One region of the Blautia intestinihominis genome, then DNA from elsewhere that is predicted to be linked to it. Evidence: predicted binding sites of a transcription regulator. Region 1 holds the regulator's gene; each other region holds the start of a gene.
The links. The regulator Rex, encoded in region 1, represses fermentation and respiration genes when NADH is low (regulators of the CRP and FNR family bind a similar motif). The targets are predictions, from matches to a motif close to ATTGTTAANTANTTAACAAT.
Positions count from the first base shown of each region.

Region 2: a site for Rex is predicted at 960-979, ahead of WMO75_RS16230 (DUF8180 domain-containing protein). Genes of this name have one in related genera too.
Region 3: a site for Rex is predicted at 1,125-1,144, ahead of fucO (lactaldehyde reductase). Genes of this name have one in related genera too.
Region 4: a site for Rex is predicted at 1,394-1,413, ahead of pckA (phosphoenolpyruvate carboxykinase (ATP)). Genes of this name have one in related genera too.

Region 1 covers NZ_JBBMEI010000009.1:82,172-84,378, reverse strand. Annotated here, with positions in the region: partial or broken gene WMO75_RS04710 (NAD(P)H-hydrate epimerase) at 1-537, opposite strand, end outside; gene WMO75_RS04705 (redox-sensing transcriptional repressor Rex) at 631-1,287, opposite strand; gene abc-f (ribosomal protection-like ABC-F family protein) at 1,446-2,207, shown strand, end outside.
Region 2 covers NZ_JBBMEI010000076.1:564-2,770, forward strand. Annotated here, with positions in the region: gene WMO75_RS16225 (aldo/keto reductase) at 1-667, opposite strand, end outside; gene WMO75_RS16230 (DUF8180 domain-containing protein) at 1,034-1,438, shown strand; gene WMO75_RS16235 (CooT family nickel-binding protein) at 1,519-1,704, shown strand; gene WMO75_RS16240 (methylenetetrahydrofolate reductase) at 1,755-2,207, shown strand, end outside.
Region 3 covers NZ_JBBMEI010000075.1:10,562-12,768, forward strand. Annotated here, with positions in the region: gene fucO (lactaldehyde reductase) at 1-1,086, opposite strand, end outside; gene WMO75_RS16205 (TetR/AcrR family transcriptional regulator C-terminal domain-containing protein) at 1,314-1,901, opposite strand; gene WMO75_RS16210 (aminopeptidase P family protein) at 1,871-2,207, opposite strand, start outside.
Region 4 covers NZ_JBBMEI010000001.1:9,233-11,439, reverse strand. Annotated here, with positions in the region: gene pckA (phosphoenolpyruvate carboxykinase (ATP)) at 1-1,248, opposite strand, end outside; gene WMO75_RS00035 (glycoside hydrolase family 2 protein) at 1,573-2,207, shown strand, end outside.

The sequences.
Region 1 (2,207 bases):
CACCGTCAGATCCGCACGAAATGCGATTCCAAGCTCTCTTCCCGTGTTGCTACATACCCCGGACGGCAGATCTACCGCCACTTTCCATGCAGAAACCTCGTTCAAAGCCTGAATGATTTCTATGTATTTTCCTTCGATCGAGCGGTCAAGCCCAACGCCGAAGATGGCATCTACTATAGTAGTATATTCTCCTGCTGCCAGGTTATTCACCAGAGGAACCTGATAATTCTCTGCGATCTTAAGTTGGCGGCGTGTTTCCTTTGTGCGGTGATCCGGATTTCCGAGCATATAGATTTCCGCGTTATATCCATGCAGATGCAGGATCCTGGCGATCGCGACTCCGTCTCCGCCGTTGTTCCCGCCTCCGCAGACGCACAAGATCCGCTGTTTCTGTGACATTTCCGCAAAATGTCCTTCCATTGCATCCACAACAGCCAGTGCCGCCCGTTCCATCAGCACACAGGACGGAACTCCCATTCCGGTAATGGTGCAGCTATCCAGTGCTTTCATTTCCGATCCGCCTACAATTCGTTTCATCTGATATCTCCTCGATATACGATACAAAGCAAAAAGCTGTTACGCAGCCGCCTTCATTAAGGAGCCGGGTAACAGCCTCTTGCTGTCCTCATGTTATGATTGCTGCTCTTCCACGTGTTCCTGACGATATTGACTGAGATTGTAAGATAACGTCATCAGACTCTCAGAAAGATGTACGTTCTCTACAATGACATCCTCCGGAGTCTCCAGATCGATATGTGCAAAATTCCAGATTGCCTTGATACCATTCTCGATCAGGATATCTGCCATATCCTTCGCCTTGTTCTTCGGCAGTGTGAGGATCGCAATCTCAATATTCTTCTCTCTGAGGAAGAATGGGAGATTACTGATCATCTGGATCTCAATTCCACGGACCGCGATGCCCTCCAGTACCGGATTGACATCAAAAATCCCTTCCAGCTTAAAGCCACGTTTTTCAAAGTCAACGTAATTGGCAAGTGCCTGTCCAAGATTACCGGCACCGATGATGATCATCGGATGTACCTCATCCAATCCAAGGATCTTACCGATTTCTGTATAGAGATATTTCACATTATAACCGTATCCCTGCTGCCCAAATCCTCCAAAATTATTCAAATCCTGGCGGATCTGCGATGCTGTGACACGCATTTTCTTACTAAGATCATTGGAAGATATACGTTCAACATTGTCTTCCAGTAACTCGCCAAGATAGCGATAATACCGGGGCAGTCTCTTAATTACAGCTTTTGATATCTGTTTTGCTTCCACCGTTGTCCCCTCCTTATACTTTCCTGTTAATTATACCGAAATGTTATTTTATTGTCAATCAATGTTGTCAAATCTATACAATTTTTGAGGAAATTTCCTTTACAAAGCCATCATTTGACCTTATAATCATAGCGTATATTGACTTTGGAGGAATATTTATGATTTTATCGTGTCAGGGCATCAGCAAATCTTTTGGCGAAAAAGTCATTTTGAACGATGCCTCATTTCATATAGAAGAGCGTGAAAAAGCCGCTCTCATCGGCAACAACGGAGCAGGTAAGACAACCCTTCTCCGTATTATAATGAATGAAATTTCTGCGGATTCCGGTCAGGTCGTTCTGATGAAGGACAAGAAGATCGGTTATCTCGCACAGTATCAGGATGTCAGCGGACACCGCACCGTCTATGAGGAACTGCTCACAACCAAGCAGTACATCATCGACATGGAAGACCGCATGCGTGCGATCGAAGTCCAGATGAAAAACGCTTCCGGCGAGGAACTTGACCGTCTGATGAACACCTACACCCGCCTGACCCACGAATTTGAGCTGGAAAACGGCTATGCCTACAAGAGCGAGCTGATGGGTGTCCTCAAGGGTCTTGGCTTTACGGACGAAGATTTTTCCAAACAGGTCGAAACCCTCTCCGGTGGACAGAAGACCCGTGTCGCTCTTGGTAAACTCCTGATCTCCAAGCCGGACATTCTTCTCCTCGATGAGCCGACCAACCACCTCGACATGGAGAGTATTTCCTGGCTGGAAACTTATCTTCTGAATTATCCGGGTGCTGTATTTATCGTCTCCCATGACCGTTATTTCCTTGATAAAGTTGTAACGAAGGTCATTGAGATTGATGCCGCCCAGGTCCGCATGTACAGTGGCAATTACTCCGCTTACGCCGAAAAGAAAGCACAGCTTCGT
Region 2 (2,207 bases), on a different contig from region 1:
TACCCTTCTGAACAGCCCAGCGAAGTCCGATCTGAGCAGGCGTATGTGCATATTTCGTACCAAGTACGCAGAGGATATCATTGTCCAGATAAGCGCCTCGCGCCAGTGGAGCATAAGCCTGTACCTGGATCCCGTTTGCCTGGCAGTATTCAATGAGCTCCCGCGGATAGCAGAGAGGATGGCATTCGATCTGGTTGACTGCAGGAATGATCCCGGATACCTTACGAAGTTCTTCAAGATGACGGATCTCAAAATTGCTGACACCGATAGAAAGAGCCCGTCCAGATTCAAGAAATTTCTCCATTTCCTTCCAGGTATTGAGATAACATCCCGGAACCGGCCAGTGGATCAGATAAAGATCGATATAATCAAGACCAAGACGGTCAAGGCTTCGCTCAAAAGCCCCGTCCACATCTCCGAGACGCTGTGCGTTATTCCAGATCTTGGTGGTGATAAAAAGATCCTTACGCGGAACTCCGCATCGTGCAATACCACGTCCGACACTCTCTTCGTTCTTGTATGCAGAAGCAGTATCGAACAGGCGATAGCCGTTCTTGGCTGCGGATATGATGGCATTCTCTGCCTCGTCGTCAGCGGTGGCTTTATATAGACCCAATCCCAGAAGCGGTATGGTTCTGTCATTATTTAAGAATACAGAAGTAGTCAAAATGCTTCCTCCTTGCTTATCAATTTGAAAATTTTTATATATTATAACATAAAAATGTGAAAGAAGAACATCAAATATGTTAAATATTTAATACATGAAGTTACATAGGCATGGAAAAAAGGTGAAAATAAAGATTGTTAATATTAAAACGATGACGTTATTTATATAACGAGAAAAATGATCGGCAGATGCGAAAAAATGCAAAAAAAGAAATAGAAACAGGAATGATTTTTGTGCGGTTTTTCTCAATATAGCCTTGATTAACTATAACAAAAGATGTATAATGAATTTAATTGATAAATTCTTGTCAGAAGTTTGTCACGTTTAAGACAGACTGACAGGGATTCGTGCAGAAAGGAGTAGACAATGCACTTAATAAAAGATGAAAACGGAAACCTTGTCCAGCATGGACACGAACATACAGAGGGACACACACACGAACACACACATGCGGATGGTGTGACTCATACACATTCTCATTCTCACGGAGACGGCGAACATGCACATACACACGACAGCAGCTGTTCCAGCCAGGAACACTGTGGATCCTGTGAGGGCGGAGACTGCAAGAAAGAGACAGTAGCACTTCTGACTTACATGCTGCAGCACAATGAGCATCACGCAGCAGAGCTTGACCAGATGGCCGATAACCTGGAGAAGATGGGACTTGCAAGTTCAGCCAAGACAATCAAGGAAGCAGTTGCAGATTTCCAGAAGGGCAACATGCGCCTGGGACTTGCACTTACACTTGTTAAGGAAGAAATGAAATAGGATCTGTTACTGTGAACGGTAATCTTGAATTTTAATATGACACAATAATATGACACAACAGAACGGCGGAGGTGAGAGTTATGTGTCTTGCAACTGTATACAAAGAAAGCGATAATTCTGTTATCTTTAAGAATGTATCCAGAATTGATGTAGATGGAAATAAACTGGTGCTCAGAGACATTATGGGAGATGAGCGTGTCGTAGAGGGACATATCCTTATGGTAGACCTGGCAAACAGCATTGTAAAGCTTTGCTGCGATGACTGATCGTCCGGGACTTACAAGAATCAAATAAAATTGCATAAGGAGGTGCAGCTATGGCATCAGTAAAATTGACTGAGCTGATGAAAGAAAGACAACTTCTTTCTTTTGAACTGTTTCCGCCCAAGACCGACAAGGGCATGGAGAATCTTCCGGGAACGATCGAGCATCTCTGTCAGTTTGATCCAGAATATATCTCTGTTACATACGGAGCCGGAGGCGGCAATGTAGGAGCGAACAGAGAAGTATGCCAGATGGTAAAGAAAGCCGGTACTGTTCCGGTAACTCATTTTACGGTTATCAAGAACACCAAAGAAGGAATCAGGGATCAGCTTGAGACATACCTGAGTGAGGGCGTTGATCATATCCTTGCTCTTCGCGGAGATTTCCCGAGAGGAGAACACTCCACAGGCGGAGATTTTAACTATGCGACAGATCTTGTCAAGTTTATCCGCCGGGAATTTGGAGACAAGTTTGAAATTGCAGTAGCAGGTTCGCCGGAAGGGCAT
Region 3 (2,207 bases), on a different contig from region 1:
CGGTGCACAAGCATCCGCATGTGCAGATTCAGCGAGGAACTGCAGATCTTCCTCTTTAATAGCCTCCAGCTTGGTCGGAATTCCCACATCAACAGAAAGCTTTCTAACCGCATCAATAGCAGCCTTTCTATATTCCTCCTGAGTCATAGAATCCACATCCTTCACACCCATTGCACGAGCGATCTCACGATACTTCTCTCCAGTGCATTCCTGGTTATATTCCATTACGATCGGAAGCATCATAGCGCATGCAACACCATGCGGAGTATCATAAACAGCACCCAGTGTATGAGCCATGGAATGTGCGATTCCAAGACCTACATTTGAGAATCCCATACCTGCGATATACTGTCCAAGAGCCATTCCCTCACGACCTTCTTTGGTATTTTCAACAGCTCCGCGAAGAGATTTGGAGATCAGTTCAATCGCTTTGAGATGGAACATATCTGTCATTTCCCATGCAGCTTTTGTGGTATATCCTTCGATTGCATGAGTCAGGGCATCCATACCTGTAGAAGCGGTCAGTCCCTTAGGCATTGAAGACATCATTTCCGGGTCAACAACTGCGATGATCGGCATGTCATGCGGGTCAACACATACAAATTTACGTTTCTTTTCTACATCTGTGATAACGTAGTTGATGGTAACTTCTGCTGCTGTTCCTGCTGTTGTCGGAACTGCAATGATCGGTACGCAAGGTTTCTTTGTCGGTGCTGTACCCTCCAGGCTTCTTACATCCTCAAATTCCGGGTTTGCGATGATGATACCGATTGCTTTTGCAGTATCCATGGAAGAACCACCACCGATTGCAATGATATAATCTGCACCGGATTTTTTGAATGCAGCTACACCATTCTGGACGTTCTGGATGGTCGGGTTTGCTTTGATATCAGAATAAATTTCGTATTCCAGACCCTCTTTTTCAAGGACATCTGTTACCTTGCTTGTTACGTTAAATTTGATCAGATCCGGGTCAGAGCATACAAATGCTTTTTTGAATGCATGTGCTTTTGCTTCGTTTGCGATCTCTGCAATTGCACCTGCTCCGTGATAAGATGTTCCGTTTAAGTTAATTCTATTTGCCATGATAATTACATCCCTTTCTGCGTCGCTCACGCCTTAACTTTGTTATTATCTTAACAATAGTTTTATAAAAAAGAAAGTTACAGAATCCAACAAGTGTAACGTTTTCTGTAACTTTCGTGATTTGTTCTAAATTTATGCATTCATATTCAGTAAAAATAACCAGATATGTCTTTCCTGTTTATGGAAACATTTCTGTAACGCCTGTATTTCCAACATTTTTGAAGTTGTCAGTTCAGGATCTCAAGCCTCACAAAAATCTCTGCAAGCTTCTCCGGCATCCCATCTACAATGATAGATGCCAGTTCTTCCGGGGTACATGTCACCCCTCCTGTCACCCATTTGACAGTCATATAAATAGAGCTTTGGCAGTACATTTCCAGCAGATAATGGACGTTTTCGCCCGGTACTTTGCCAGTTTTTTCACGAATTAAATTTTCGTAAAACTGTAAGATCAGCTCGAAATCATGCTGTCTGAGGGAATTCTGTTCGTCATAACGAAACGCTGCCGCAAAAAATGTCTGCTCTTCCTGAATATAAGTAAACTTCTTGACCAGAGCATCATAGACCGTCTTTCCACGTCCCATATGTTCAAAAGATTTCGTAAGAAGTTTGTCAAAATACCAGTTGATCAGGTCGTATTTGTCCAGAAAATTCCTGTAAAAAGTCTGTCTCGTAAGCTCACATTTCTCTGTGATCTGCTTCACTGTGATGTTCTCTACAGGAGTTGTCTGCATACATTCTTTCATGGCCCGTGCCAGCCGGTATTTGGTTTTTTCTCCCTTTGTCAGATCTCTCTGGTTGCCTGTTTCAGCCATTCTTTTTCTTCCTCATCTAAGTATGGTGATATGGTCGTATATACTTTCTGATGGTAATCATTCAGAAGTTTCCGCTCACGTTCTGTCATCTCTTCCGGGTTGATTCCCTCCAGATCAAATGGGACCATTGTCAGTGGTTCGAAGCACATAAACTGCCCGAAAGATGTCTTTTCTGCCTTTTTGCAGAGGACAAGATTTTCGTGGCGGATCCCGAATTCATTTTCCAGATAATAGCCAGGTTCGTCGGAGGTGATCATTCCTTCCTCAAGCACCGGTGCCGGATTTCCCGGAAGGTTTTTCCAACGG
Region 4 (2,207 bases), on a different contig from region 1:
TGCATATTTTGTTGGGTGCAGTTCCAGGAATGCCTGGCCGAAGCAAGCTGAGAATGTAGGTGTAGGCTCTGTGATTCCACGCTCTGTACCAGCAAGTTTTGCTGTGAATCCGGACAGGAAGTAGTACTGTGTCTGAGCTTCTGTCAGGATAGATACTGGAGGAAGTACGCCGAATGCATCTGCGGACAGGAAGATTACGTTCTTAGCTGCCGGTGCAGAAGAGATCGGGCGAACGATTTTTTCGATGTGGTCGATCGGATAGGAAACACGAGTGTTCTCTGTTACGCTCTTATCGTTGAAGTCAATCTTTCCGTTTGCATCAACTGTTACGTTCTCAAGAAGAGCGTTACGTTTGATTGCATTGTAGATGTCCGGCTCAGAGTCTTTGTCAAGGTTGATAACCTTAGCATAGCATCCGCCTTCAAAGTTGAATACACCGTTGTCATCCCAGCCGTGCTCGTCATCACCGATCAGGAGACGTTTCGGGTCTGTGGAAAGAGTTGTTTTACCTGTTCCGGAAAGTCCGAAGAAGATAGCTGTGTTTTCGCCATTCATGTCTGTGTTAGCAGAGCAGTGCATAGCTGCGATGCCTTTCAGTGGAAGGAAGTAGTTCATCATAGAGAACATACCTTTCTTCATTTCTCCGCCGTACCATGTGTTGATGATAACCTGCTCTTTGGATGTAATGTTGAACATTACAGCTGTTTCAGAGTTGAGGCCAAGTTCTTTGTAGTTTTCAACTTTTGCTTTGGAAGCATTGTATACAACGAAATCTGGCTCAAATGTCTCAAGTTCTTCAGCTGTTGGCTGGATGAACATGTTTGTAACAAAGTGTGCCTGCCATGCAACTTCAACGATGAAACGGATAGCCATACGAGTATCAGCGTTAGCACCGCAGAATGCGTCAACTACGAAAAGTTTCTTGTTGGAAAGTTCTTTCTGAGCAAGTGCTTTACAAGCTGCCCAAGCTTCCTGTGTTGCAGGATGGTTGTCATTCTTGTATTCATCAGAAGTCCACCAAACGGTATCTTTGGAGTTCTCATCCATAACGATGAATTTATCTTTAGGAGAACGTCCTGTATAGATACCTGTCATAACGTTAACAGCGCCAAGTTCTGTTTCCTGTCCTACTTCGAAGCCTTCAAGACCTGCTTTAGTCTCTTCCTCGAATAATACTTCATAAGAAGGATTGTATACAACTTCTGTTGTACCTGTGATGCCATACTTAGTTAAATCGATTTTTGCCATCTTACATTTACCTCTCTTCTTTATTGGAGCCATCTATATGCTGGCTGCTTTAACCTCTAAGAAGTGGAACACTCCGACTTCTCATAGAGATTATTATACATAATTCATCAATAAAAGCAATAAAAAAACCATTAAATTTTGAAAAAATGATAATAATTTAACACTGCATGTCGTGTTTGGGCAGTGATTTCAGCATTATCCTGCTTTCTTGACATAAGTATTCCCCAAATGTACAATGAATAAAAAAAAATCTTCTATATATAATATAGAAAGCATTTGCTGGCATCACCAGGCAGAAATATCATCAGAAAGGACGGGAATCTTATGAAGCAGCTTTACACAAGATGGGGAAAAAATCTCGACAGGGATCATGTGCTGGAGGAATATCCGAGACCACTTCTGATGAGAGAAGATTATCAGATCCTCAATGGCTGGTGGGATTATGCTTTTACTATAGACTATAAACAGCCACAGCAGTATGAGGGCAGGATCCTCGTGCCGTTTTCGCCTGAGACAGCTCTTTCAGGAGTCGGACGTCAGCTTAAACCAGATGAATATCTGTGGTACCGGAGAAATTTCGATCTTCCGGGCTGGGACAGAGAAAAGGGGCAAAACCGCATCCTGCTCCATTTCGGTGCGGTAGATCAGTCCTGTGAAGTTCGGATTAACGGACATAAGGTGAAACGTCATACGGGAGGATATCTTCCGTTTGAAGTGGATATTTCCAGATACGCGCAGGAAAGCGCAAATGAACTTATAGTAGCTGTCAAAGACTTGAGTGATACTTCCTACCATTCGAAGGGAAAACAGAAACTTAATGCAGGCGGCATGTTTTATACCGCCCAGAGCGGCATCTGGCAGACAGTATGGCTGGAAAAAGTGCCGGAAACCTACATAAAAGAAATAAAAACAGTTCCGGATATCGAGAAAAAGATCATCAGGATCAAAGTAAGTTCCAG